DNA from 4 places in the Solibacillus isronensis genome. Region 3 is predicted to be linked to each of the others. Evidence: riboswitches for the same ligand, from Rfam matches in the RefSeq annotation. Region 3 holds a riboswitch; each other region holds the start of a gene.

Region 1 (7,544 bases), on a different contig from region 3:
TAGAAAGTTCCGGCTTGAAAGTAGAACAGTTCGGCCAGAAAGTAGAACTTGGCACTTTGAATGTAGAACGAAAGCTGGCGAAAGTGGAAAAAGCTGCTCTTTTAAAATACCCTACTTAAATTTCCCACAAAAACAAGTACCATTTTTCAATTCTTTCATATGATTTATATGAAAGGGGGAGAAGGTTATCGTCTATACGGAAACGATTGATCTTCAAGGTCATTTATTTACTGCGGTAACGGTTCAATTACCTAAAACAACCTTGCTGACGATTTCGAATGAGCATGGGTACATTATGTGTGGTGCACTCGATGTTGGTCTGTTAAATGAAAAGTTGGCCGATCGCAAAATCATTGCGGGTCGTGCAGTAGGTGTTCGAACGATCGATGACTTACTAAAAGCGCCACTGGAATCTGTCACATACGAAGCGAGAGCGTACGGCATTGAAGAAGGCATGATTGGCGAAGAAGCTTTATTAAAAATGATTTAGTTACATTGTAAGTTCTCAGGTGATGAGCTCCACCCCAAAAAAAGTTCCATGCAAAAAACCGCTCTTTCAATTTCTTGAAAAAGCGGTCTATCTATTTTTATTGACGTGATTACGTACAATTAGATTGCTTTATTATAATAGGAAGCTTTTGACCCTTTACTTCTTTTCACAGCTAGAAGCTCTTCTAATTTTTGAATATATTCACGGTCTGCCGATATTCTTGTAAGGCTTGTTAATAAATATGGTCTTAATCCGGAATTGATTTTTTGGCAACGCGCAAGATTGATCAAATACTTGGCCATCTTAAATGACTTTAAGTGCGTATGTCCATTTTTAAATTCCTTCTTCGTATTGACGACCATAAATTCCTGCTTTCGCCCTTTATAAAAAGGAATAATAATAAACTCATCTTTTTTGAAAATTTGATTCATATTATCCTCATCCTTTTCTCGAATATATTCAAAAACGACCTTTCACATACGGAGAAATAGTGATCACCCCGTTCCTTTTAATGCCCCTCCCGCCTCTCCTTTTTATTGGTCTTACGTTTCCATACCCTATTTACCGCTTACTTTATTCCATGGTTGAATAAAAAAGCACTTTTTTAGGTATTATTAACAGTTCGGATATGTTTTTACATTTAATTAATATAGGATATTACAGAGGAAACGCATTTGACAGGACTATCGCTTGAATTTCACTGAATTTTCTGTAAAATAAAATCAAGTTCTATCCACTACTTGTAATGTTTTGCTCTCACACTACATTTACGAGGATTGGGTTGGGCTTTCTTTATCGTACTCTGCTTGGCAAAATAAACGATAAAGTTCCGCTTATTGGTATTTTACTGGTAAGATAAATGGAATAGACTGAAAAGCCGTACTTATTTTCCGGGAACACTTTAATTATAGAAAAAAGGCTACATTTAAAGTAATTGTTTCTTTTAATGTAGCCTTTTTATTGAATTTTATTATATGAATTTTTTTATTCTACTTGGCTACTAAAAGCGCTGCCGCTTCTTCCAACGTGACCATATTCGTAACCATCGAACAAGCCGCATCAAGAATCGGGAACGCTAATGCAGCACCTGATCCTTCTCCAAGTCGCATATTCATATGCAGCATCGGTTCCAGTCCTAAAAGCTCGGCCGCAATTTTTGCACCTGGCTCTTCCGATAAATGTGACGGTATCAAATATGCTTTCACATTCGGATTTAATTTATAGGCGATTAATGCTGAAACGGTTGAAATGTACCCGTCAACTACGACCGGCACACGGTTCGCTGCTGCTGCAAGGAAGATTCCTGCCATCCCGCAAATCTCAAGTCCGCCTACTTTTGACACTACATCAATCGGATCATCCGCATTCGGCTCATTCAATGCAATTGCTTTTCGAATAACTTCGGCTTTATATTTAATGCCGCCAGCTCCGACACCAGCACCAAAGCCCGTTACTTCCAGCGGATCGCAGCCATGAAGTACCGAAAGCACCGCAGCACTTGGCGTCGTATTCCCTATGCCCATTTCACCTGTACCGATAAGATTGATACCGTTTTGGATCGCTTCTGTTGCGACTTCAATCCCTACTTCAATTGCCTGAATCGCTTCTTCTCGGGTCATCGCTGGACCTTTCGCCATATTGTCTGTCCCGTATTTCACCTTTTTAATAATGACCCCTGCGTCTTGAGGTAAGTCTTCTTTTACTCCGATATCTACCGGAATGACTTGTGCATTCGTGATTTTCGCAATCGTACACATTCCTGTCGTCCCTTTTGGAAAGGAAAGTGTTTGGAATACCGTTGTACCTTGCGGGTTCGGCGTTACCCCTTCCTCATATACTCCGTGGTCTGCAGCCATGACGATCATCGCTTTGTTATCGATTTTCGGCGCAAGCTCACCGGTAATTGTAGCAATTTGCATAGCTAAAGATTCGAGCTTCCCTAAGCTTTGAGGCGGTTTAGCTAATGAGTCTATGTACTGACGTGCTTTGTCTTCCATTTGTCGGTCGATTTCTTGAATTTGTTCAATCGTTTGCTGTAGTAATTTCATGTTTCGTTTCCCCCATTAGAATGAATTTTTGACAATAAAAATAGCCTGCAGTTTATTCGATAACAAATAAACTACAGACATATCCAGTGTCTATAAACAGTAAGCATACTTAGGCAGGTCTCCTGGCTCAGATTCATGATTTCATAGCCCCTTCCCAGATTGACATCCAGTGGGCTTTGCTATGAAACTCCTCTATACAGTGTTGGGATTACGCTAAAGCTTTTCACTTTATTCCCTATTCTCCCTTAACGGGCACCTAATGCTTGATGAATTTAACATTACTTTACTTTGAACCTGTCTTCTCGTCAAGGGGTCTATGCATTCAGCTTCTATACGTCTCCCCAATCGACAACGTTTTCAGTTCCACCTCTTCCAAATCCACGCGCTGCCAATGATTATGCAGCCGGTCAATCGCTTCTTTCGGTGTATCATCCGCCAGCATATAGGCACCGTAATGCATCGGAATAAACACTTTCGCTCCGACATCACAAAACGCCTGGATCGCTTCTTCCGGTGTCACGTGGGAGGCATGCATAAACCATTCCGGCTCATATGCGCCGATTGGCATTAGCGCTGTATGTATGTTGAAGCGTTCGCCAATATCTTTGAAGCCTCTAAAATACCCGCTATCTCCGGCGTAATAAATACTTTGCGCATCCGATGCCGTTTGCAATATGAAGCCGCCCCAATGCGAGGTATTCGTATCCCAAGGCATGCGTCTTGTCCAATGGTTTGCAGGAACGAAATGAATTTCAAGCGCACTTGATTCATGCTTGTCATACCATGATAGCTCGGTAAAGTTGTGCAACTTATGACGCTTCATTAAAGAACCGAGCCCTTCCGGAATAAGAAATAATACGTTGGGATTTCGTTTTTTCAATTTCTTTAACGTCGGTACGTGCAGGTGATCGTAATGCGCGTGTGAAATGAGGACAATATCAATGTCCGGTAATTCATCCAGCCGCAACCCCGGCTCTGCCAACCGTTTCGCTACACCCATCCATTTTGCCCAAACCGGATCCGTTAAAATATTGAGCCCTTCTTTTTGAATTAAAAAGGTCGAGTGGCCGATCCACGTAACGGACTGCTCCGTGCGATTACTTTTTAGAAACGCAATTTGCTTTTCCTCACACTGCGGTACTTCGTAATCGACAACTTTCTTTTGCTTTGATCGCTGCCATTTCAGGACATCTATAAAAGTACCGAGCCGGTCATCTTGGTCTAAATTTGTAAAGCGTTTTCTCATCGCAGCACTCTCCTATTAATAAAGGCTTAAATTCCTCCGCTGATCACCCAGCTGTGGTTTCATTATTATCCTTGCAAAAAAGTAAACAAAAAAACTTAAAAAAGTCCCGAGTACAGTAAAGCTGTTTGATACCGGAATAGATGAAGCGATAACGCTCATGATATTTAATGTGTAAAATACTATTACTCCAATTAACGCAACTGTCATCACTTTATTTTTTCTTGCCAATTGTTTTCGATACAGCGGGCTGCCAATGCCGTTCCCGCTATGCTTTGTCTCTTTAATTTGTTTAACTAAAGCATAAATTAAACATGCAATAATGATTCCAACTACTGCAAATCCAATCATATCATCCATTTCAATTTTCCCCGTTTCACTAATCTCCCAAATAAAACTCCTTTATTTTATACGGTAAGACTTTACTCATAATAATTCCTGCCAAAGCCAAGCCAATCAAAATCACTCCAATTTCCATAAGGTTTTTTAACCATGTGATTTCAATCATATCCGTTATGTTGGATCCACCTATAATGATGAAAACAGCTCCCGCCCATGCCAATAAAAAACCTGCGCCAAATTGTAGCCATTCTTTTTTCGAAAGCTGTTTAAAAACCGCCCTATGCTTATAAAATTTCCGAGTCGCAAAGATTAATAATAACCCTGTTAGAATATATCCAATCATCACAATCCCCCTGTATCTTTTCCTTTTAAAAGTTTGATTGTCGCCCATAACGAGACGATGAACAGCAACAGAAATATGAAAAAAGAAATTCCCGCAAGCCATTTTGCAACGATCGACGGCTGATTAATATATAGCTGTATATTTTTAATTAAAAATCCTATAAACACGGTTTGAGCTAGGATTAAGCTAATACTTACAGAAATCGTCTTTGAATTCTGTGTCATACCCGCTCCCCCCCTTTAGTTATTATTTTACTATGCTAACATATTCTCCTAAAACGAGGTAGTACAGAGTCCGGCTTATAAAACTTACAGCGCCCTTCAACAAATTAAAAAACCGGCATGAATTTCTCCATGCCGGTTTCACCCTATCAACTAAGTACGCTCTCACTTTCCGCATACACTTTCACGCGGTTACGTCCTTCTTCCTTCGCAGCATATAAAGCGGTATCTGCCTTATGCAATAGCTGATACAGTGTTTCCTCTGTCCAGTCCACCACTTCCGCCACACCAATACTTAACGTAACTGAAAGATTCCCTGCTTCTGTCATGAGCGGTGCCTGCTCAACGGCAGTTCGAAGCTGGTTGGCTAGTATTTCACCTTCTGCTTCATTGAAACCTTTCAGCGCAATGACGAATTCTTCCCCGCCGTATCGCGCGAAGAAATGGCTTTCCAGCAGTTGTGTTTTGCAAGCATTTACGACGTGCACGAGCAATTGGTCCCCAATATGATGCCCGTACGTATCATTCACCCGTTTAAAGTGATCGATATCCATTAATAGGGCCGTAAATGGTAAACCTGTTTCCTTAGCTTTCTGAAAATCCTGCTCACTTTGCTGTAGAAATGCACGGCGATTATAAATCTTTGTCAGCTCATCGTAATAAGCTTGCTGCTCCAATTTTTCCTGCAGTCTTTTGATCTCCGTAATATCCGTAAAAACCAGCAACAGACCTTTACTGTTTCTCGCTTGTTCCAGTGAAGTAATACGGACTTGATAAACCCGCTCCGCATGTTCGGAGCATAACCTTACTTCTTGAACGTACTCGATATCGGCCGTTAATTTGAATGGCAGGGCCTCTCCTGTCTGCTCATTCCAAAACTTCACGAAGTTTTTGCCAAACATCGATTTGTTCAAATTAGGCAACATCACTTTGGAAGCTTGATTGAATTCAATAAGCCGGTATGAATCGTCCAATACGATGGCCCCATCATTGATACTATTATAGATTTTATCTTTCGCAATCGGCATAATCCGAAACAGCTGCGATGTGCTGATTGCCCACAAGTATAATAATGAAGAAAGCCATAAAATCATTGGTACCGGATCTACCCCTGGAGGTGTGAATCCGTTCAAATAAAGAAACGCTGTCACTATCGGAACAAGCTGGCCGAACATTAACGCGATCAATTGCGGACGGTATACCTTCGCCGTTTCCTTCCAATGAGAAATCAACAGCAAAAACGCGACAAACATGCTGGCAAATGTGTAGACACCGTGCACCATATACCACATGCCAATCTCCTGATAAACAAAAGGTGCCCCTAAATTCGGGTCCAGTTCAAATACACGATAATGAAGATGATGCCAGTGATTTGTCGCTACCATAATAATTGTAATAATCGGAACAAGAAGTATCAGCATGCTTCTTCTAACCGTCAGCTTAAATCCTAAATAGCTCATGACATACAGTAAACCTAATGTTGCAGATGTAGGCATCCCGATGTAGAGAATGGTATTCCAGAAACTGATTTGTTCGAGCGTCGTCGATATTAAAGTCATAGCCGAAGCAAAACAGTAAATGCTAATGACTGCTGTATATAAAATAAAATAGTTTGCGATATTTGTATATTTATGACGTTTGCTAAAGGCATAGAGACATAAGTACAAATTCAGTACGCCTGACGTGCAAACAAGCGTAATATACATAGTCAATTGCGAACCCATTTTTGGTTCACCCTCTCTTAATTAACACTTTTTCCTTATAATGTAGCACATTTTAAAATATAAATGGATATTTTATTGAGATAATAATGATGGAATGAGGGCTTCCGTCCCAAGACTTCTTTAAGATTTCGACTATAAAAGAATGTGTTGTTTAACAATACCCACTATTAAAAACGGACGCTGATTCCTATTACAGAATCGCGTCCGCTAAAACGCCGATCCGTACGAAATTTCAAGTACGAATCGGCTTTCTTTATTTGAACGTGAGAACCTTCCCACCGTCCTGTTAATTTAATTGAAGCTCCTCTACACGCGCTGCTTGAATATGTTTCCCAATAATGCCATACACAATTGTCATCAACACGACACTTGCAACCATCACTGAAATACTTGGCACAATAAACGCTTTACTCATCGAGAAAATGACTTCTGTACGGAACCAGTTTTGGAACGGTATACCTAGACCTAAAAGTACAGCGAAGAATCCGATTTTCACAACAATAGGTTTCCCTTTCATTTTACCGATCATCGTGTTAATAAATAAACGTAACAGCGCCAATCCTGCTCCGACAAAAAAAAACGTTACTAAATACCCTTTCACCGCTTCATCCAGAATAAACGCTTTCCCCACAAATCCGATTAATATAATACTAGCAATTGCCATTAATAGTTTAGATACTTTACTCATTGTTTGCTTCCTCCTCAAAATTGAACAACTTGTTCATTTCATACTCTTATTTTAAAATGGACGAGTAATGGAAGCAATGCACAATATTCAACATATTGTTGATTTTTATTAAACTTCTCTCCCCAATTCTATTTGAATTGAAATTATAACCGAAAAGTGATAGATTCCAAGTAATAAATATCCATATCCCTTTACTTATAACCCAATATCATACAGAATGATTGTTAAATAGAAGATAAACTTTTATGTTTTAAACATATATAAATCTAAAATGTTATAGGTTACCATTTGAAGGGAGTGCTATTTCATGATTCAAAATACGGTTAAACGTAATAACGTACATATTCGAGGTAAAGGTAAAAAACCTCTAATATTCGCTGCGGGATTTGGTTGCGACCAAACGGTATGGAATGACATTTTCCCTGCTTTTGAAGAGGATTATCAA
Region 2 (7,544 bases), 660 kb from region 3:
ATTGCAGAAGCGTTTGAACAATACGGTCAGGCGGCTGTCCTTGATATGATTGTTAAAATGTTACCGGAATACGCAAAACAAGTTGCTAGCCCGCTTTCAAATATCGATAAGATTACAGTTGTTGATACAGGTGGCGGTGCAAACGGCGGTGCTGGTAAAGTGACGGGTTATGCGACTGATTTAATGGCCGGCTTACAGGAAACATTAAAAGCCTCTTCCGGTATTGATGTTAAAGAACTAATTGAAACATATGTCGGAAAAAATGCATTTGAAAAATCGGCAATAATTCCTCGGGAAGACTTTTCACGCGTTGAAGAAATCCTTGAAAAATAATTAGTTCAATAAAAAATACAGCATTCTTCCAAAACGGAAAATGCTGTATTTTCTTTTTATTAAATTTTAACCGTCCAGCCAAATGTATCTGCAACTTTACCGTATTGGATGCCTGTTAATGTATCGTAAAGCATTTGCGTTACTTCACCGATCTGGCCGTTGTTGACAGAAATGATTTCATCCAGCCATTTCAGCTCCCCTACCGGCGAAATTACAGCTGCTGTTCCTGTACCGAATGCCTCTTCCAATGTGCCGTTTTTAGCCGCTTCTACAACCTCTTCAAAGGCAATTGCACGCTCTTCAATCGGAATATTTTTTGATTTTAAAACTTCAATCATCGAATCGCGAGTAATCCCTGGTAGAATACTGCCGTTTAATGCAGGTGTAATAACTTTTCCTGAAATTTTAAAGAAGATGTTCATACTGCCGACTTCTTCTACGTATTTATTTTCCTTACCGTCCAGCCATAATGTTTGAGAATAGCCTTGTTGTGCAGCAATTTCTGAACCTTTTAAGCTCGACGCATAGTTGCCGGCTGTTTTCGCTTCACCCGTACCGCCAACTACGGCACGTACGTATTGCTGTTCTACTAATATTTTAACCGGGTTAATGCCTTCTTTATAATAAGACCCAACCGGTGACATAATAATCATAAATTTATAGCTTTTCGCAGGATTTACTCCTAAATAGCTTTCTGTCGCAATAATAAATGGTCGAATATAAAGAGATGTACCTGGAGATGTCGGAACCCATTCGCGATCTACACGAAGTAATTCTTTTAATGCTTCTAATGCAAAATCCTCGTCAATCGGAGGAATGCAAAGGCGTGCATTGGAAGAATTTAATCGTTGGAAGTTACGGTCCGGGCGGAATAACTGGACTTCACCATCTTCTGTCATATATGCTTTCAAACCTTCAAATACCGCTTGTCCATAATGGAATACCATCGCAGCAGGACTTAATGTAATCGGAGCATATGGTGTAATTGTCGCATTATGCCATCCTTTTCCATCTTCATAATCCATAACAAACATATGGTCAGTAAAAATTTTACCAAAACCAAGCTGTTCTGCAGGTGTTTTTTGTTTTCTATTTGTTGATAACTCAGTTGTAATTTGGTATGTTGTCATAATTTCAGGCTCCTTAACTAATTTAAGTTGATACACTCTATCATACCACGTTATTTTTAGAAAATTTAGTATTTTTTAATTTCCGTCAAAAAATATTTTTTTCTAGCAGTTCCATTAGTTTTCGAGCAAATTTCTTACAATCATTTTTTAGCTTTTACAAGTTTACTAACAGGTGCTGTCATGTTAGTTTTGAAAATTTCTTCATGCTCTTTTTTCACAGCAACTAACACCGCACATGATGGACCTGCAGAGCTGGTTAAATCGACATGAGCTGTAAAATTTTCTCCGGCAAAACGTATTATTTCTGCCCCGATTCCTTTAGAACCTGTTGGCCATATTGCTTGAATCATACCGTTGACCAGTCCTTCATATAACTCATCTAACTGGGCTATTTTGTGGGGATTTTCTATCACCTCATTTCCGACAAGCGGTTCGCCGACAACATAGAACTCGCAATGGTTCGTATTTCGTGCGAATTGCTTTTTCCCAAGCATCGTGAGTGAGACAGCTGACTGAAGCGACTGAAAATTCGTTTCACTCGAGCCCATTAAAGAAGGCATCTCCAGCCCCATTTCGGAAAATGCCTTTTTAAAACCTTGCTCATATTCTGTCCAGATATCATCGCCTGAAAAGTTGGCCATTAATAACTGTACCGGTATTGCACCCGCGCAAAGTTGCTCTAAAATAGCCGTACGAGCGGTAAAATAAGCGGTAATTTCATTTGGGACATTTACAATATCGTGCTCTTTTGTGCCGATACAACCCGAATTATCAATCGATACGACTAACCCGTTAACTTCAATCGCATTTCTCATACATTAACCCCTACCCGCTGCACCACCGTTTTCAATACAGGCATGACAAGTATCGCGATAAGACAGTTCACAGCTGTAGCAATTGTTAATGAGGCAATCGAGCCGATGTAAAATGCCGGAGAAATAATAAAATAAAACGGAATTGGTGCAATGACCCCATTTGCGATTATTACAAAGATCCATTTTAAAATATGTTGGCCTTTTTGATGCATAATCGCAAAAATCGCAACGATAATAAACATTTCCGCTGCAATTAAAAGATGTAAAACGCCTAGCGGAAAGCCGGATGTGAGACCTGTCGCGATATGTCCGAGTGCTCCTGCCGCGCCGGCAAAAACTGGCGGTAGAAAGATTGCGCTAATAAGAGCGGGGGCAGAATCGAGTGCAGCTGTTCCGACTATCCCTACCGGCACTTTAATAAAACTCCCAATCACACAAATTGCCGCAATCAATGCTGTTAAAATAATTAAACGTAATTTAGTTTTGTCCATGAGAATCTCCTTTTAAAATTTGTGGTATGCCGTACCATACACGAATAACTGTATGTGCTTCATTACAAAGCTTCTGATAAAGCCGGCCGCATGTATCTCTTAATTGCCGTGTGTCTTTTTCAAGCGGTACAACGCCGCGGCTCGTATCTGTACAAATACAGAACAGTTCTGCCCGCTCTGCAATTTGTATAATCTGTTCGAAAATTTGCTGGGCAGCCTTTTCTTCCGGTTCATGAAGAAGTGGTAAAATCATTTGTTCAAAATTACTTATTATGTAGCGCTCGTTTTCATTTATATTTTCAAGTTTTGCCAAGTGGCCTTCACAAACAATCAGTTCTTTTGCAGGTAACTGTTCAATCAATTTTTCTGCATATTTTCGTTTACCGTTATGTGCGCCTCCGAGTATAACGTACATCTCGCACCTCCTATGAGTTCATCTACCGAATCCCAGCCAAGTGTAAAAATCGTACGATGATTGGCCACTGTTTGCTGAAAAGTTTGCTCCTTCATTCCGTATATGGCAAGTAATAATCGAATTACTCCTCCGTGTACGATGAACGTATATTCCTTCTTTTCATTTACAATCTTATGAAAGCCATCCAATACTCGCTGCTTGAATTGGAAAAATGTTTCTCCGTTCGGGATCGGGTTTTCAAGCGGATCATCAATCCAAGCCCGGTATGTTTCATTATGCTGTAATTGTTCATATGTACACATTTCAAAGTCCCCAAAATGCAGCTCACGCAAATATTGAGATGCGATAAATTCAGCATTCGGAAAATAACATTGTGCAGTCTCATGACATCTCTGTAAATCGCTCCCATATACAATAGCAGGCTGTAGATCGATTTCGGCTTCCACTTTTTTCAGTATCGGCTCATCTGTCCAGCCAATATATTTGCGCTCCACATTTGCTTTCGTTTTTTCGTGCCTGATTAAATGCACAGTAATATCGTTAGCCATAGTACAACCTCCAACCCTTCACCGAGTGCACCGAGTAAATCACCTGTTACACCGCCAAAATGTTTCTTTGACCAATTGCGATAAATAAATACGGCGAACAGCATCACGACCACTAAAATAAACAAGCTGAAAACGCCAATGTAAAACCAGCACACAAATGCAAGGATACTTTGAACGCCGATTAAAACAGCAAGCTTATTTTGAATGACGATCCCTTTAAAATAAGCAGCGAGTCCCTTTTCCTTTGCTGGCTGCATCGTCACAAAATATAGCAGCATCCCCATTCTCGCTATAAAGGGAATGAAGATTAAAAACGGCACAATCGCCAATTGACCATGCAACAGCATTTCATAAATAACGCCGATTTTTAATACGAGTAAGCAAAAAACACTAATAACCCCAAAAGCGCCTGTACGTGGATCATCTAATATTTCCAGCCGTTTCTCTTTTTCTCCATAGGAAAAGAACGCATCGCTCATATCGATCCACCCGTCTAAATGCAGCCCCCCGGTCAGGACGATCAACCCGATAACAATCAAAATCGCCAACAGCAGCTCCGAAATTTCACTATAGCGAGATAGTATCAATACACCACTACTAATTATGGCTCCAATCAGCAATCCGACAATCGGCAAAAATCCATACATCCATGTAACAGATTTCGAATTCATATCCAGCTGTTTCTTAATCGGCACTGCCGAAAAAAACTGCCACGCTAATAAAAAACCGCTCCAACTATTTTTCAACTTGTTTCCTCCTTACTTCCACCGCTGTACAAGCTGAAATTGTACTTCATATGCTTCATCACTATTTTGGACAATCCATTGATGTAACTCACCCAACAATTTACGATATAAATTTACCTCATCATATTGTGAAGGCAATTCATCCAGCACTTCATTTGATACAACTATTATTGTAGCACCTTGCTTCCGCCAAGTTAGCAATTGCTTTTGCAGCGATTCGATACATTTATCGATATATTCGCTATTTTCATTTTCTTTTTCATATGTATAAAGTACATTCGAAAGCCATGTTGTCACACATTCAAAAAGCACAACTGCATCATTAGATAGCTGCCCGATCGCTAAAGGAACTTCGACTTGCATTTCCACTGTGTTCCAGTTGATGTTCTGAGTTTCACGGTCCTGCTGATGGCGGATTATCCGTTTTTTCATTTCATCATCAAAGGATACGCCTGTCGCGACATAGTAGAGCGTCTTTTTATCACCTAATTGCCTTGCATATTTCTCTGCAAAAGCACTTTTACCGCTGCGTACACCACCGGTTATAAAAATCAATGGTATCCCTCCTTAAACATTGTAAAAAGAACATGCCTAAACTAAGGCATGCCCTTCTATTCTATACTTATTTAAACAGTTCCGGATATACTGATTGTGCCATAATTTCAACTGCTTCACCAATACGCGGTCCAGGACGCGACATAATATCTCCATCGACTAAATAAACCGCCTGATCTGTGACTGCCTGTATTTTATCCCAGCCTGTACGTCCAAGAATCTCATCAACTGCATTTTCCAAATAAGTTGCTGGCGTAATAATAATTTCAGGATTACGAGTAATGACATCTTCTTCCGTTACACTAATCCAGCTCGTCTGATCAGCAAAAATATTCTCAACATTTGCGTGGTCCATTATTTCCTGCTGGAACGTACTGCTGCCGGTAGTCCAAAGATCCGGAGCTGGTGACACTTCATAATATGCTTTTTTCTTCGTATCAAGTGTCGCTGTTTTTTCCTGTACTGTATCGATTTGTGCCTTAATGTCGGCTACAACTTCTTCTCCTTTATGTTCGACACCCATTACTTCAGACAGTTGGATAATATCCGAATAAACATCATCAAATGTCGCCGCCGAAGCAATTACAAACACTTTTAAACCTGCATCTTCCAATTGGGTAATTTGTGTTTCCTCACCGATTGTGTAAGCTATAACGACATCCGGATCTAATTCAACGATTCGTTCTGCATTAATGACAGTAGAAGTCGACACACGTTCAATTTCTTGTGCGGCTTCCGGATATGTATCAAATTCTGTTGCACCGATAATTTGTTCTCCAACGCCCAGTTCAAACAAAATTTCTGTATTGCTTGGCTGTAGAGAAATAATCTTTTCCGGTACTTCATCGAATGTCACTTCAACACCACGGTCATCTACAACTGTATACGGTGCTCCATCATTTTCCGATGCAGTCTGCTCTTCTTTTTCCGCTTTGCCAGCTGTTTTTTCCTCATCTGATCCACATGCTGCCAGTAATAATGTTGCTGCTAAAGCAACGACCCATTTGTTATTAATTTTCATTTGTTGTAACTCCTTTTTTCTTTTTCGTTGGATAGGATTTTGAGATAAATGGAATTTCCACTTGTTGATGCTGCTGATTGATATAGACCGCCATTACAAAAAATACATTGGCAAGCAGCCCTAGAAAATCAAACAGAATTTCATCCACTTCTCTTTCTTCACTCACTTTATGTAATGCTCTGTAAGACTTTTTCGCCTCACTCCGGCAAATATGCAATCTCGCTGCACTTTCAATACCTTGTGGAAGTACAAACTGCTGAATCGTTTCCCCGACTTCACTTACATAAAAATCGTAGCGGTCGCTTAACCATTGCAAATCCTCAGGTGTAATGGCTAATTTACCACGTACCGAACCATTGGCATGATAGGCTAACGGTTGAATCACCCTCAAGTCCTCCAAAACGACTTGACCGGATGCATCATCGACTAACGTTGGAAAAACTGTACCGATGCGCGTTGTTAAAGAATCGGTGCGAATTTCATAATCGACACAGCTTGATTTTTCCCGCATAAACGGATAGCAGGAAAAACGGATATCCTTTTTCATAAAATTCTCCTCACTTCATGTAATGCCTCACCGAAAATATTGAGTGTACGAAAAAAAAGCCACCCATGAGAAAATGGATGGCTTCAAAAATCAAACAAGAATGCAAAATGTTGCTTATTCAATCAGTGACTGCCGTACATTCTCTTTAATTCCGAAGAGGGATGTTACGATAAGAAAAAGATTGGTCTCCTGGCTCTGCGTTTCACTTTACTCATAAGTACCTTCCCGCTATATTAGCAGTGGTCTCACACTTATTTTCATCAACGCTTACAGTTACGGATATAGCTTCGGATTTGCACCGAATTCCCATTTATGCATAATGCATCTTTTTCCTGCAAATTTATTCAATTTGTCTTAATCACTTTAGCATATAAAAAAAATTATGCAAATAAATATTTACTACAGCTACCTACAAACATTCCGGACATTTCCCGTAAATCTCAAATTTATGGGCCTCCACAGCATAACCCGGCAGTTTTTCACCGAGCATTTCCATCGGGCAAACAGACAGTTCTTTTACTTTCCCGCAATCACGGCAAATAAAATGGTGGTGATGGTGATCCGACTCACAATGCATACGGAAATTACGCTCACCGTTTAATTCTGTTTCTTCTAAAATATCAAGCTCCACAAAAGTAGCCAAGTTACGGTAAATTGTATCGAAACTCATCCCAGGGAAATCTTTTTTCAATACCGATAACAAATCACGGGCAGTCAAATATTTTTCTGTAGCTGCAAACATACCCAAAATCAACTCTCGTTTATCCGTCTTTTTATAGCCATTTTCCTTTAATATTTCCCACGCGCGCGCTGCATTCACAGTACTTTTTCCCCTTCCGATTTAATAGTTAATTTCAACACAAGTTTTTTTATTAAAATTACTGACAGCAAGATTAAAATGGATGTGACAACAATTGTTCCACCTGGTGCCAAGTTTAAGTAA
Region 3 (7,544 bases):
GTTTCCTCCTTCACATTATAAATATCGTATTCTGGAGCAATGGAACGGTTGAGTAATGTGTCATACCAGCCTATGCCGGCATTATGCACAGCAGAAGAAATTATTTTCAGTGGTGCCTGGGCCTGATATTCGATATAGTCTTCCGTTATTTGAAACTGGTCCATTTGGATTGTCGTAGCTTTTCGTCCCATTTCATTCTTTGGCAACATCGTAATTTGCGGCTTTGGCAGCTCCGGGTGAGGATATGTCGCAATTCTAGCCTGATATACATCGGCAATCTGTTCTTGCAACACGACTTCGTGCGGCTCGCCAAACGCACGTACTTCACCATTTTCCAACAGAAGGAGTTCATCACAATAAAGCGATGCCAAGTTAATATCATGAAAAATCGAGACAACTGTCAGCCCTTGCAATTCAACTTGCATCCGAATCATATCCAGAATCTGCTTTTGATGAGCGATATCCAAATGATTAGTCGGTTCATCCAATAGAAGCAGTTCCGAATTTTGTGCAAGTGCCTGGGCAATAAATACCCGTTGCTGCTCGCCTCCCGATAAAAACTCCAAGTACTGATTATTATATTGCGACACACCTGTGCTTTCCATCGCCCGCTGAACTGTCTTTTCATCTTCTTCGGTCCAGGAAGAAAAGAAGCCGCTTTGATGGGGATAACGTCCTAACGAAACCGCATCATATACACTGTTCGTAAATGCGCTTGCATTTAATTGAGGGAGTACGGCCATCTTTTTCGCTAATTGCTTGTTATCATAGCTTTTAAGCGGTTTCTCTTCAATAAAAATTTCGCCTGTTTCACATTTCAGCACACCACTGATCATCTTCAGTAATGTCGATTTTCCGCTGCCGTTTGGACCAAGAATCCCGAGAATTCTTCCTTTTTCCACGTGAAACGTCATATTTTTCACAACCGTTTTCCCACCGTAACCGCCGGATAGATTATTTACTTTTAACATTATGCAACAACCTTTCTACGTTGCTTGAAGAAGATATAGGCAAAGACAGGTGCTCCAATAAAGGAAGTAATAACACCAATCGGCAGTTCAATAGGGGAAATAATTGTACGTGATACTAAGTCACAAATGACGAGCAGGCTTGCACCGTTCAAAAACGACAATGTCAATAAATGTCGATGGTCTGCTCCGATTAGCAGGCGAATCATATGCGGTACTACTAATCCGACAAATCCAATTGTCCCGGATGCAGCAACAGCCGCTCCTGTTAAAATGGAACCACCCGCCAATATCATATACTTGCTGCGCTTAACATTTACCCCTAAATACTGGGCACGCTCTTCTCCATAAATCATCGCATTCAATTCACGGCGAGTCAGCCAAATAATTGCTGTACCAAGCACCATAAATGGCAGAACCATCTGGACATATGGCCACCCTCGCATCGATACACTTCCTAGAAGCCAGCCGATGATTTCTCGTAGCTGTTCACCAGTAAGTGCGACCATTAAGGAAATACAGGACCCTAAGAACGAGCTGAAAATAATTCCCGTCAAAATTAGCGTCTCCATTTTCATCGAGCGGTCAACAAGTCTGGCAAATGTCAGGACGATGATCATCGTACATGCAGCTCCAGCCATACTGAAAATCGGCAATGTGAATACACCGAGCACCGGTATGGAAATGCCTAAAAAGATTGTCATTACCGCACCTACCGAGGCCCCTGATGAAATTCCTAATGTGTATGGATCTGCCAAAGGGTTTTTAAGCAACCCTTGGAATGCTGCCCCCGCAATTGCTAAAGAAGCCCCGATTAATGCGGCTAAAATGACGCGTGGCATTCGGATTTTCCACAAAATACTGTATGCAACCGGATCTGTTGTTTTATCCCACAATGTCGAAAACGGAATATTAACAGACCCGAACGAAATGCCGATCCAAATACTGCTTAAAAGCAATCCAATCGATAGTACATAGGCGATTGAATATTTTTTATTCATTGAATACCTCTGGATAAATTGCTTCCCCAATTGATTCAATACCTTCTACAATACGCGGACCTTGTCGACTTGTCGTATCGCCATCGACTAATTTCACATTGGCGTTTTTCACAGCATCCATTTCTGCATATGCATCATTTTCCTCGATTGCCGCCATGTCGTTTTCATATGTTACTAAAATGATATCCGGATTGCTCTTTACAAATTGCTCCGAGCTGTACTGCGGCCAATCGAGTTCCGGAACAGCATTTTCAACATTTAATACTTCAAGCATTTCACTAATGAACGTCTCCTGTCCAGCAACATATAGTTCCGGATTTGTCCCAACAACAACAAATACGGACTTCTCTTCCAGGTCGGCTACTTTCACTTCAATTTCTTCAATCTCCTCTTTGATTGATGCAATCATTTTTTCGGCTGCTTGTTCTTTATTTGTCAGCTGCCCGATTTGTTCGATCGTTTCGTACGTTTCTTCAAATGTTTTCGCATCTTTTACAACGAATACTGGAATTCCTACTGATTCAAGCTGCGCAATCGCCTGTTCATTGAAGCTGTACAATCCGGATTCATGTGCTAAGACTAAATCGGGCTGCAGACCGATTATTTGTTCTAAATTGAACTCCATGCCGCCAACTGATTCTTTTGATAATGCTTCTTCAGGATATGTATCATTGTCGTTCACAGCGATGATTTCATCGTTTAATCCTAAGCCGAATAAAATTTCTGTGTTCGATGGAGCTAATGTAATGATGCGCTCCGGTGCTTTTTCAAGCGTAATTTCTTTGTCCAAAGCATCTTTTAATGTAACCGGAAATTGTGCTGTTTCCGTTACTTCTGTGCTTCCATTTGCAGATTGTTCTTCTGTTGCTTTTTCCGAATTACATGCAGTCAATGTTAATGTAAGTAATGCTGCGGAAGAAAGCAGTTGCCATTTTTTCAAAATAAAAACCTCCTGAAATCTTGTTGTATAATTTTCTACAAAAATAAAAAGCTCCCCCTACTATAAATGAGGGAAGCTTTACGTATGCAAATAAAATTCAATAAAAAGAATTTATCCGCCACATCCTATCCTCGTAGGTTTAATTTAGGGCATTATAAAGGCAGGTCTCCTGGCTTATGCATAAACGTTGAAGAGCGCCTTCCCGAAAGTTTTTCAGTGGCATGCTGCTCTTAACTAGCAATTACAGTGGCGGGACCGCATCGGATTTGAACCGATTTCCCTTTTACTCCTTACTCAATCCAACGAGTAAGAACCTTTATCGTCCATATAAAATTAATAGCTCTATTATAGCTGATAGGCGGTAAAATGTATGCTCGTTCGCTAAAATTTCTGATAATTTGTCTTAATTTGTTGAAATCACGAATAAAAGAACAGCTTATTCTTTCTCTTTCAAGTTTTTTTCAATTGCCGTTTCAGCCAATCGTTTAATTGTAATATCATCCATTGGCGGATTGTGCAGACCTGCCCGTACATCACGATAATAACGTTGCAGCGGGTTAGATCTTTGCAGGCTTTTTGCCCCAACTAGACGCATCGCTTTATCTACAACTTCGATTGCTGTATTTGTCACGACATGTTTCGCAATATTGATTTCATTGACTAATGTCGACTTTTTAATCGGATCATTATAAAGCCCCGCAACACCGTAAATTGTAAAGCGTGCTTTCGTCAACGCCAAATCCATTTCTCCGATCAGCGTTTGCACGTTTGGCAACTGGGCAATTGTTCCTTGAATACTGTTCGGGGAATGACTATTCGCAAAGTCGACCGCGTAATCGCGTGCAGCCTGGGCAATCCCTAAATAAGTTGCCGGGATGAGGAGCAGCCAGCCGTTCAGCTTAAATCCGGTTGAATAGTTCGGGATTTCCACTAAGCTTGTTTGATCAACACGTACATTATCAAGTACTAAATCATCGCTTCCCGTACCGCGCATTGACGCAACGTCCCACGTATTTTCGACCGATACCCCTTCCGCCGATTTCGGAACGAGGAAAAATCCTAACTGACCCTCATCTTCAATCCATGCAGACACTAAAAAATAATCGAGGTCCGGTGCACCGCTCGTATAGTTTTTACGTCCATTAATTACATAATAATCACCATCACGTTTTGCTGAAGTCCCCGGACGACCCCCACGAACCGGGCTTCCCATCGCAAACTCGCTTACCGCGCGATTGACTGTCGCGCCATTTGCGATCTCTTTGCCAAACCAGTCGAGCTTTTGTTCATCCCAGTAGCGATTTTCAAATATTTCGCCTACATTTTGAATTGTCCACGATACAGCCAGCCCCGTGCTTCCGCAATAGCTCGCCAAAGTTTCCTGCAGTAGCAGCGCATCATATACTGTAAAGCCATCTCCGCCATATTCCTTTGGCAATGTTATTTTTGTATAGCCGATTTCTCTCAGCTTCCGGAAATTTTCAAATGGAAATGTCGCTTGTTCATCTGTTTGCTGAGCATGTTCTTTCACGCTCTCTGCTATTGTTTCGAGCTTTTTCAGCCATTGTTGCTGCTCGTCTGTTTGAATAAATAATTCCTTGCTCATGAAAAGCACCACCTCATATTTATTGTCCTGTATATAGAAGTCAAATTTAATAGTACGTTTCGGGAAATTACAAGTCAATAGATATCCCCAGTCCCCTTATAGGGATTCCATGCAGTCTATTTTCGCGACAATTGAAAGTTTTGCCGGTGAAAGTGGAACGTTTGCGGAAAAAAGGAGAACCTATTCGCCATAATGTGAAAAGTTACGACGCGAAAGGCGAACTGTTGCATCTAAAGTAGAACAAATCGCTTTTCAAATAGAACAACGGCAATTTCAAATAAAAAGCACTCTATTCCCTTAAATAGAAATAGAGTGCTTTAAAAAGTTAAATTACATTTTTTCCGGTGCGTTTACGCCGATTAGTTTCAGTGCATTCGCTAATGTAGTTTTTACTGCTGTGATCAAGGCTAAACGAGCTTCTGTCAGCTCTTTATTATCTTGGTTCAATACTTTTTCTGCATTGTAGAAGCTATGGAATGCAGCAGCCAAGTCTTGAATATAGTTTGCGATACGGTGTGGTGTGCGGTGTTTCGCTGCATCTGCCACGATTTGCGGGAATGCGCCGACTTTTTTAAGCACATCTTCTTCTTTTTCTGCTACTAGCAAGTTCAGGTTTTCCAATGATGCTTCGAAACCTTGCTCGTTTGCTGCACGCAAAATTGATGAAATACGAGCATGTGCATACTGTGCGTAATATACCGGGTTTTCGTTCGATTGTGATACCGCTAAGTCTAAATCGAAGTCCATATGTGAATCCCCTGCTGTTTTAACGAAGAAATAACGAACAGCATCCAAGCCTACTTCTTCCACTAATTCACGCATCGTTACAGCATTACCTGTACGTTTACTCATTTTGAATTTCTCGCCGTTTTTGTACAGCTGTACCATTTGGATAATATCTACTTCCAATGTACCGCGGTCATAGCCAAGTGCTTCGATTGCCGCTTTCATACGTGGAATATAACCGTGGTGGTCAGCACCCCAAATATTGATCAGCTTATCAAAGCCGCGACGTAATTTATCTTCATGGTAAGCAATATCCGGTGTTAAATATGTGTATGAACCATCGTTTTTAATTAATACGCGGTCTTTGTCATCACCGAATGTTGTTGAACGGAACCAAGTCGCGCCTTCTTCATCAAAAACATGGCCATTTGCTTTTAGTTTGTCTAATGCTACATCGATTTTACCGTTTTCATATAAAGAAGTTTCTGAATACCAAACATCGAATTCAACACGGAAGTTTTTAAGGTCATTTTGCAGTTTCGCCAATTCCAGTTTCAAGCCGTGCTCACGGAAAAATTTAAAGCGTTCTTCATCAGATTTGTCCAAAATTGTTGCACCGAATTCTTCAGCCAGCTTACCGGCAATTCCGATAATATCAGGACCGTGGTATCCGTCTTCCGGCATTTCAGCTTCCATTCCTAATGCTTGCTTATAACGGGCTTCCAAAGAATACGCTAAGTTATTAATTTGGTTACCGGCATCATTAATATAATATTCACGTGATACGTCAAAACCAGCAAAATCCAATACATTACATAATGAATCCCCTACAGATGCACCGCGCGCATGGCCTAAATGCAAGTCACCAGTCGGGTTAGCTGAAACGAACTCGACCTGTACTTTTTCTCCTGCGCCTGCAGTTGAACGACCATAGTTTTCGCCTTGTTCAAATGCTGCTGTAACAACACTCGCCAAGAAGTCTTTACGAACTGTAATATTCATGAAACCTGGTCCTGCAATTTCAATCTTTTCGATGTCTGTGCCTTCAGTCGTTAAATGTTCTAAAATCGCTTCTGCAATTGCACGTGGCGGCTTTTTCGCCAGTTTAGTTAATTGCATTGCGATATTTGTTGCAAAGTCACCGTTTGCTTTATCCTTTGGTGTTTCTAAATGGATGTTGATTTCCGTGCCTGCTTCTACTAGGCCTGCTTGATCGATTGCTGCTTTTAATGCTGCTTTAATCGATTGCTGTAATTGTTCTACTGCATTCATAGTTATACCTCCGTAAATTCAATGTCTAATTTGTAATGGCCAACTGAATTGCCACCTATGATAAGGTCATATTGCGTTTTAAATTGCCCTGACACTTTTTCGCTTTGTACTACTTCAATGGCTAACTGATGTGTATCGGTAACAAGAGGTAATGAACCGAATGGGCTATCATAATGACCATTCTCGCGTAAGTCCGGATTTAAAGGCAACCGCATGTTCACACCGCCTTTTCGCATAATAAACGAATTCGCTTCATTAAGTTTGATCGTCGTTTGAATTTGCAGATCCTCCTGAACTTCCTCATAGCGCAAATAATGACTGTTCCCTTTTTCTACACAACTGCCTTCAAGCCACATTTCATATTGTTCAAGCTCGCCCTCGGTTGGAATGATTGAGGAAACTAGTTTGATTTTGACTGTTTTCCCGCTCTCGTTCGCCATAGCAGTCAGCTCCTATACATATATTTCTATAACCTTTTTATTATAGGATAAGTAACTATCTTTAAGCAACAACGAACTTAACTTTGCGCTTACTCCTACAATCAACTTGATTTGAACAATTTTTATTTAATTCCACTATTTTTATAGTAATTTTCGTTCAGAACTGTAATGATTAAAGTATAAAGGAGCTTATTATGTTAATTGAAATATTATCTTACTTCTGTATATTATTTACGTTTACACTTTTAATTTATTGGCCATTTATTAACCACTTTAAACAAACACCGTTCATTCATCGCACACGTCCTTATGTAATCGGAGTGAAATTTGGTATAACAGGCCTTGTTTTAACATTCTCGGCAGTTCACCTTACGAATGATTTCATGATGTACATTCAGTACATTCCGGTGTTGTACAGTGGTCTATTAGGAGGGCCATTTGCTATTCTGATCAGTGGTCTGACCATAGGAATCGGACTGTTTTTCCTGCCATATCTGGAATTGGTACCGATGATCCTGAATATTAATTTTCTTGTTCTTGTTCTGACATTGTTCTTTATCACAAGGAAATATAAATTGACCAATAAAAATA
Region 4 (7,544 bases), 1.4 Mb from region 3:
TTTCCTTTAATCATTTGCAGTTCCTTTATTTTTTCATTGGCGAATGCTAAGGCGTTTTGCAGCTCAGGTACAACCCCTTTTTCTCCTGCTGTTGTAACAGGCACATGCTGGAGGCTGCACGATGTTTGTAGATGGATAGGTGAATATGGTACGTAGGAACGAATTTCCGCTACTAGTGCCAACTGCTTCTGCAATTCGGCTCTCCATATGTCACGTCCATTAATAATTCCTGCATATAGAACTTTATCTTTTGGGAAAGTAAATTTTTTTAACGATGCTATATTTTCAATTTTCCCATGAACAAAGTCCAGTCCAAAGCCATCGACTGGCAAATTAATCATTGTTTCATAGTCGGATAACGCTTCAAAATAAGATGTGCAGATCGTTTCAACTGTAAGTCCTTTTAATACTTGATGATAGAAATGCTGAACTAATGCAATATCTTCGGAAGTAAGGTCTTTTGTAAGGCTTGGTTCTTCAAGCTGGATTGTCGTTGCACCACTTGCTTCTAACGACTGAAGCAACTCTTTATACACAATCACCAGCTGCTGAATATAGTGTTGTTTTTGTTCTTGGCCAACACCTTTTGTCAGTTTATAAAATGTAAATGGACCAATAATTGTCACACGAGGGGACATGCCGAATGCTTCGATTGCCTCCTGGATATATTGCGCGTAAACATTGTGCTGCAATGCGAGTTGTTGTCCCTCATATTCCGGTACAATATAGTGATAATTCGTGTTGAACCATTTCGTCATTTCACATGCCACCACATTTTCAGCTCCACGGGCCATTGCAAAGTATGCCGTAAAATTATGCTGCAAAGAAAGATAATCATAACGCGATGGAACCATATTGAACATTACAGCCATGTCCAGCATACGGTCATAGTATGTAAAATCACCTACTGTTAAAATATCCAGCCCTAAAGCTTTTTGTTGATATAGCTGAGCAAGGCGTAAGTTTTTCATTTCCTGTTCATAGCATTGCAAAGTCAGTTGTTCTTTCCAAAATGCCTCTGTCACACGTTTCCATTCACGATTTTGTCCAATATACGGGTAACCAATTACTGCTGTTTTCATAAACAATTCCTCCTTAAATTTGTTACATAAAAACCAAAACCCCTCTTTCTAAGTGAAAGAGGGGTGTGAATGTTTAAGAGATTGACAAAAGAAACCTTTGTAAACTCAAAGGTTGTTGTCTCACTATCGCACAAAATCACCACCTATTTCCACGTAGGTATTGGCGTGTACTAGTTTCCGGCAGGTCTCCTGGCTCATCATCAACGTTCTTGTGATCCTTCCCATCAATAGACAGTGGTTGAATATCACGAACTCCGATTTACAGTTGCGGGACAGCACCAGACTTTCACTGGTTTCCCTTTTCAGCTTGTTCTCACAAGCACCGTAACTTACACAGTATGTAATTTTGTATACTATATCACAGAATTTGAGTTTTGAAAATTCTTTTTATTTATTGCTTTATCAATATACGGGTTGAAACAATTTGGGTTGATGCATTGTGCTTTTTATTAGAAGGAATTTATTTATTTTAGCACTTTTGCAGGTGATATTAGAAAAGTTGGCGTGCTTATTTGCTAATCAAGAACTGATATTAGCATATCAAGCATATCCAGTTCCTTTGTTAGAAGATCCGCAACTTATTAGAAAATTTGTAGTTTTATTAGCACAATTTCAATTTTATTAGAAAAGCCCTCACTCCACAAAAAAACTTGCTTAAAAAGCAGCTACACTTTTTTCGCAAGTTAATCTTACATTTCACTATTGTTTTAGACGCTCGTCAATGAGTGCCTCCATATCACTAGCAATCGTTTCATATGGAACACCATCTTCTCCTGTGCCATAACCTGAATAGTTTTTCACGGCAATTCCTTTTTCATCCACTAGGAAAAATGTATCAGCGTGGATAACTTGGTCGTTTCCTTCAATTGACTGAACAGGTGTTTTAAATGAGTTTCTGCCAAACTGCTCGATAAATTTTTGATCGTACCCTGTCAGCATATGCCATTTTGATTCATCTACCGGTTTATGGCGCGATAAATATTCTGTTAAACGCTCCGGTGTGTCGTAGTCCGGATCTACTGAAAACGCGACAATTTTATAATTTTCCAGCCCTTTTTTCTCAAGGTGGTCTTGTACTCGGGTCATATTCATTGTCATTGGCGAGCAAATGGTTGTACAGCTTGTGAAGATGAACATTGCCAGCCATGGTTCCCCTTTTAGGCTTTCCAGTGTCACCTCTTTGTTACGGTGATCGGTCATCGTAAACCCGCTAATTTCAAAGTTGGTCGTCGGTTTAAACTGATAATTGCTGCATGCAGTGAGAACTGTTGCTGCCAAGAGCATAAGTGCGAATACTATTTTTTTCGTTTTCATTTCTCTCTCTCCACTCTTTGAACATTACTCTCATCTTACCCAATATTTAGTATATTCTCAATAGTTATCGGAAGAAAGGAAGTGTGTCAACATTGTGAAGAGTTTTTCATGCTCTGTCTGCAGGATGATGTAATGATACGAGTGCTGTATGAATCGCTTCAAGTTTTGTTTCTATCCGATACAGTAAATAAAAAGATATAAAGATTGGAAATGTTACTTCTTGAAGAATTGCTATCCACTGTTCCATTAAAATCCCTCCTTTTTTCATTTGAAAAGGCCGGCAAAGCATCACACTTCACCGGCCTTGCTATTAGCTATTCAGTTCGATTGCTGTGACATTACGTTCAACGATGCGAGCTGATTTTTTCACATTGTACAAAAATCCGTCCTTCGAAAACACTGCCTGATCAATAATTGTTTGCATCGCAGCATTCACTTCAGCCTCAGTTAAATTCGGCTTCGGATCATTAATATTAATCGTCATCGTATCCCCTGCAATGTTGGCAAATGTTAATTGTAAAACTTGCGCCATGTGATCACCTCCAATTCAATGATAATGTTAATTAAGCGGTAATACTGTCTTTTTGCGTTTTCACAGATTCAATATAATTGTAATCTGTTAAGCCGACGATTGTTGTTGCAACAGTGTATAGTTGCTGAGCTGTCGCATTTCTTTCCAAGTTACGGAATGTGGAACTTTTAATAATCGGCTCATTAAATTCATCAAGGCCTGTCTGATAAAATACTGTCAATGTTGCAGATAAAAATCCGAATTCGTTCATGTTTATCACCTCCTTGCCCTATATATGTCATGATTTACCGAAAAAAGGGACAATGACGATGAAAAATTTTACAAAACCTTATATAATAGACAATAATGAGGTTTATCACCAGTAGTTTAGTAGAAGGAATTTCATAAACAATATTTAGTAATGAGGTGAACATTGTGGGCTTAGATGGCTGGTTTTTATGGTTTATTTTATTTTGGGTTGTAGTATTGATTTCGCTTATGGGGATTGGCGGCTTTTTTATGTTCCGCAAGTTTTTGAAGGCCCTGCCGAAACAGGACGGAAAATCGGATCTAGATTGGCAAAACATATACTTAGATAAAACGATTCATCTTTGGGGTGAAGATGAAAAACAATTACTTACCGAGCTTGTCAGTCCTGTACCAGAGCTATTCCGCCAAGTTGCCAAAGAAAAGATTGCCGGTAAAATCGGTGAAATTGCACTGAATGAGCGTGCCTCAAAAATCGATTTGGACTTAATTATTCGTGGCTATATTATTGCTTCGCCAAAACGCGACCATAAGTTTTTACGTAAAAAACTCGATGAAATGAAAATTGATACAACGAATTATGACCATTTATTTGAGGCATAGACGAAAATAAGACTGTCTTTAAAAGTATAAAACTTTTAGAGACAGTCTTTTCTATGCGACAATATGCGATTTTTCAAGCTTCTTATATTTAATAAGCATACCGATTCGCCACGGCAAAATCATCGAGAACGCCAAGATGAAGAACATACCGGCAAGTTCACCGACATCGAATGTTTCGGCAAATATTAATTTTAAAATAATACGTAGTACTAATAATCCCACTAATATGAATGGAAATGCTTTAGATTGCTTCATATAAATTGCGCCGTCTCGCACTTCGAACTTCGACGTTAAGATTAATACAGATGAAAATAACAAGCCTAGTGCGGCCGCTTCTACTATTTGAATTGGCGCTACACGAAACTCCTCAAAAATAAACATCAGCGCGCCTGTTGACATCGCAAAAGGCGGAATGAGTATTTTTTTCGTGGATACCGGCTTTTTTTGTGCACGCAGTCTTATGAACATAACAAAAGAGCCCATTATGACTGCCATAATCGTCGAACCAATTAATAAATAGTGAGAAGGTATACTGTCGAACATCATATTCCTCCTCTTGCATGAACGTATGTAAAATTATCGTGTAAACAAGATAATATGGATCATGCACACTTTTTCACTTATGTTACTTCCCTTAGTATAGCACGGTCTGAATAAGCAGGGAACTGTTAGAATCCTTTAAAACCATCGAAAATCGGCAAGAGAAGATTAATAATGTAAGTCAATCCGTCAAAGAACAATAAAATGCCGACCGCGATCATAATATAGCCGCCAACTACTATGATTTTTTGGCTATGTGTGCGAATCCAGTTCATTCGTGAAATGAAGAATGATAATGTAAAGAATGGGATTGCAAAGCCTAAGTAATATGCGACCATATACAACATTGCCGAATCAGGGTTCGTACCGCCAAGCGTAATAATCGCTGCCAGTATCGGACCTGTACAAGGAGTCCATCCAGCTGCAAAAGCTAGACCGATCAGCACCGAGCCGAAATAACCGGATGGTCGGTTTTTGAACTGGAACTTGCGGTCTTTCATTAAAAAGTCAATCTGCAGAAGACCAACAATCATTAAACCGAATGCGACAATTAAAATAGCGCCGACTTGACGCAGTAAATCCTGGTACTGGAAAAAGAAATCTTTCGCTAATGATGTTCCAAATCCGATAGCGATAAATATAATCGAAAACCCAAGCAGAAAAAATAAAGTATGTAAAATTGCGCGTTTTTGCATCATCCCTTTTTCGGTTTTCAGCTCATCGAGTGTCATCCCGGTTATATAGGATAAAAATGCAGGATATAGCGGTAGCGTACATGGTGAAATAAAACTTAAAAACCCGGCACCGAACGCTAAAAGGACATTTAAATCTGTATTCATGCTGCTTCATTCTCCTTAACATTGATACCTTCATCGTACCAAATTTCCCCATACATTACTTGCTTTTTTAAATGAATATTTTTTGTCAGTGATTTGTGGGTAAGGTAAAAGATAAATGTGCGAAAGTGCCGCGTTATTTGTATTTGAAAATAAATGCTCCTTCTTTATACATGGAAGGGCTCTATCGCACATTTGAGAAAGGAGGGGTGATTTTATTATCGAATCATATCAATAATAAAAAGACTGGAATAAATAACCGAGGTAAACAAGACCACTATTGAAATAGTAATTAGTTGGAATTTTAGCGACCAGCGCCATACACATTCCTTAGGATAGCTTTTTTTCCATCGAAGTGCTGCTTTAAAGTTAATAAACCAGCAATGCAATGTTACAACGATGGAAGGTACCGTATACAGGGCAATCAACAACAAAGATTGCTGGAATACGTTTGTCGTATATTTTCCGTAATTAATCATGAAGTATGGAAGTACGAACCAGAATACGGATGTAAATACTAATACGACAGCCGCCAAAAAATGCAGCCATTTATATTCGCTGTGTGTTTGCCTGTAATGTTTTAATGCTGCCTGCATGATCATCACCTACTTTTTTCACTTACTATTCCCTTTTTTTGTCGAAAATGAAACCGGAAAAATGTAGTAAAATGAAAAATTCTGCCTTTATCTATAAAGATTAAGGCAGAATTATTTATAACGATAACGAAGATAATTCGAAAACTTCTCTGTTGGACCGTAAATTCCATTCAGGTTCGAAGCGCTTCACAATCGCATTCTTCAATTTATTCATCGCTTTTTCGTTCTCCATTGGATAGATTGCAAAATGTACATCGCTCGCAGGCAAAAGCTGTGTTATCTTTGCGTTAACATGGCAATGAGTAGATGTTCCATCCCGATAGCAGCCTTTTGCATATATACTGCCAATATGCTGATTAAAACGCTCTTTAAATGTTCTTGCACATACACCGCAAAATTTCAGTTCATTGTTCGCAATAATTGTATACACACCCCGTTTCTTCAATAAATGCTCTTCACCACTGACGACAAAGCGAGAATATATAAGATCACCGTAGTTATTCAAAAACTGCCTGTAAAAATGATTCCCTTCTTTTTTTAGCGCCTTTATTGCTGCCCCTGCCGGCTTATCCTTTAAGTGTGCTTGTTCGTTAACAAAGTCATATAAGTGCTCATATTTCTTTTGTTTCGCAAGTTCGCCAAGCGTCTTTTTATCAAAACTCTCGTATAAGTCGGCAATTCCCTGTTCTAGTACAATTATCTCGATTTTAGTGAACTCTATTTTTTCCTCGTTTATTTGGATAAACATTATTGTTCTCCTTTCAGAAAATCCCCTTTTTACATACATTTCTATATAAATTAGCAAATCCCTCTTAATTTTATCGATTTCTGTATTAGTACACAATTATTAAAAGAAAAAGCGATTCGCTCTATTGAACGAATCGCTTTATAACTAAAAATTTTCTTTATCAAATACTTCCAAATCAATAATACGGGCACCCTGTTTTAAGATGGCTGCCTCCAGCTCGTCCACTGTCGATTGTTTCGCACCTTTTGCCAGAGTAATAATCACTCGACGTAAATAAGTCGTATCATCATCAAGAGAGAACACACAATGCAGTGGCCACACCTTTTTAACCGCAGTCAGAACTCTAATTAAGATACCGTCTGTGTCCGGCAATGCAATTGTAATGGCACAGCTTCCTGTACGGTAGCCCCACGCCTCTTCCAGCAACTCAAATACTTTAGAATGAGGTAAAATACCGGCAAAGTTCCCTTTCGTGTCAACAACGGCCAAATAAGGCAATTGTTTAATTGAATGGAATACTTCAAAAAATGAACTGTTTTCGTGGACGAAAGCATCCGGTTCTTCAGTAAGTGCTTTAACCGGGGCTTTCATGTCGCCTTCTTTTAATTTATATTCGAGTACTTGGACTTTATAAATATTTCCGACGAATTTTTCCCCCGCTTCATCCAATACAGGGATGCATCTGTAGCCGTTGTCATTTAACTGACCGAGAACGTCTTTGATAGGATCCGTCTCTTTCACATAACTTACATCTTTTTTCTTTACATATCTTTGTTTCACTAACATGGCATTACCTCCTTGATGTTCTACTCTTATTTTAAAGGTAGTCCTTCAAATACGAAAGTAATTTTTAGAATATTTCGTATTTTACAGTTAAATCTTATTTGTAAATTTCATAATAAATATACGCATATGCTAAATCAAGGCATTTTTGGTAGCTCGGTAAATTATTTTCTTTATTATTTACCGATGCAAAATAGATGGCCTCCAGTACGCTTTCGTTTTTCGGGTAATGTTCACGGATTTTATAGAAGACCTTTGCGCACA

The links. Region 3 has a riboswitch for cobalamin ahead of M3166_RS11150 (ABC transporter substrate-binding protein). Riboswitches for the same ligand answer to the same signal wherever they lie in the genome.
Region 1: linked by a shared signal. The riboswitch ahead of cobT (nicotinate-nucleotide--dimethylbenzimidazole phosphoribosyltransferase) and the one ahead of M3166_RS11150 (ABC transporter substrate-binding protein) in region 3 are both predicted to bind cobalamin.
Region 2: linked by a shared signal. The riboswitch ahead of M3166_RS08170 (hypothetical protein) and the one ahead of M3166_RS11150 (ABC transporter substrate-binding protein) in region 3 are both predicted to bind cobalamin.
Region 4: linked by a shared signal. The riboswitch ahead of metE (5-methyltetrahydropteroyltriglutamate--homocysteine S-methyltransferase) and the one ahead of M3166_RS11150 (ABC transporter substrate-binding protein) in region 3 are both predicted to bind cobalamin.

The regions. Positions count from the first base shown of each region.
Region 1 is NZ_JAMBOC010000002.1:190,140-197,683, forward strand. Features, by position in the region: gene M3166_RS12695 (YunC family protein) at 188-490, shown strand; gene M3166_RS12700 (hypothetical protein) at 610-921, opposite strand; gene cobT (nicotinate-nucleotide--dimethylbenzimidazole phosphoribosyltransferase) at 1,480-2,538, opposite strand; cobalamin riboswitch at 2,634-2,813, opposite strand; gene M3166_RS12710 (MBL fold metallo-hydrolase) at 2,861-3,784, opposite strand; gene M3166_RS12715 (4-aminobutyrate aminotransferase) at 3,800-4,141, opposite strand; gene M3166_RS12720 (hypothetical protein) at 4,161-4,466, opposite strand; gene M3166_RS12725 (hypothetical protein) at 4,466-4,690, opposite strand; gene M3166_RS12730 (histidine kinase N-terminal 7TM domain-containing diguanylate cyclase) at 4,837-6,411, opposite strand; gene M3166_RS12735 (MFS transporter permease) at 6,698-7,099, opposite strand; gene M3166_RS12740 (alpha/beta fold hydrolase) at 7,407-7,544, shown strand, end outside.
Region 2 is NZ_JAMBOC010000001.1:1,581,183-1,588,726, forward strand. Features, by position in the region: gene M3166_RS08125 (flotillin family protein) at 1-333, shown strand, start outside; gene M3166_RS08130 (branched-chain amino acid aminotransferase) at 393-1,463, opposite strand; gene M3166_RS08135 (hypothetical protein) at 1,604-2,278, opposite strand; gene M3166_RS08140 (ECF transporter S component) at 2,275-2,769, opposite strand; gene M3166_RS08145 (bifunctional adenosylcobinamide kinase/adenosylcobinamide-phosphate guanylyltransferase) at 2,756-3,184, opposite strand; gene M3166_RS08150 (histidine phosphatase family protein) at 3,127-3,732, opposite strand; gene cobS (adenosylcobinamide-GDP ribazoletransferase) at 3,705-4,478, opposite strand; gene M3166_RS08160 (bifunctional adenosylcobinamide kinase/adenosylcobinamide-phosphate guanylyltransferase) at 4,491-5,033, opposite strand; gene M3166_RS08165 (ABC transporter substrate-binding protein) at 5,101-6,054, opposite strand; gene M3166_RS08170 (hypothetical protein) at 6,044-6,601, opposite strand; cobalamin riboswitch at 6,764-6,945, opposite strand; gene M3166_RS08175 (Fur family transcriptional regulator) at 7,011-7,421, opposite strand; gene M3166_RS08180 (metal ABC transporter permease) at 7,418-7,544, opposite strand, start outside.
Region 3 is NZ_JAMBOC010000001.1:2,242,870-2,250,413, forward strand. Features, by position in the region: gene M3166_RS11140 (adenosylcobinamide amidohydrolase) at 1-971, opposite strand, end outside; gene M3166_RS11145 (FecCD family ABC transporter permease) at 971-1,969, opposite strand; gene M3166_RS11150 (ABC transporter substrate-binding protein) at 1,962-2,909, opposite strand; cobalamin riboswitch at 3,052-3,242, opposite strand; gene M3166_RS11155 (acyl-CoA dehydrogenase family protein) at 3,346-4,515, opposite strand; gene argS (arginine--tRNA ligase) at 4,846-6,513, opposite strand; gene M3166_RS11165 (DUF1934 domain-containing protein) at 6,516-6,953, opposite strand; gene M3166_RS11170 (GGDEF domain-containing protein) at 7,148-7,544, shown strand, end outside.
Region 4 is NZ_JAMBOC010000001.1:832,145-839,688, reverse strand. Features, by position in the region: gene metE (5-methyltetrahydropteroyltriglutamate--homocysteine S-methyltransferase) at 1-1,082, opposite strand, end outside; cobalamin riboswitch at 1,245-1,424, opposite strand; gene M3166_RS04325 (SCO family protein) at 1,782-2,396, opposite strand; gene M3166_RS04320 (YvrJ family protein) at 2,503-2,643, opposite strand; gene M3166_RS04315 (DUF2922 domain-containing protein) at 2,707-2,928, opposite strand; gene M3166_RS04310 (DUF1659 domain-containing protein) at 2,960-3,178, opposite strand; gene M3166_RS04305 (DUF2621 domain-containing protein) at 3,343-3,777, shown strand; gene M3166_RS04300 (CcdC family protein) at 3,829-4,320, opposite strand; gene M3166_RS04295 (cytochrome c biogenesis CcdA family protein) at 4,446-5,156, opposite strand; gene M3166_RS04290 (hypothetical protein) at 5,372-5,749, opposite strand; gene M3166_RS04285 (hypothetical protein) at 5,865-6,497, opposite strand; gene cbpA (cyclic di-AMP binding protein CbpA) at 6,642-7,283, opposite strand; gene M3166_RS04275 (dehydrogenase) at 7,378-7,544, opposite strand, start outside.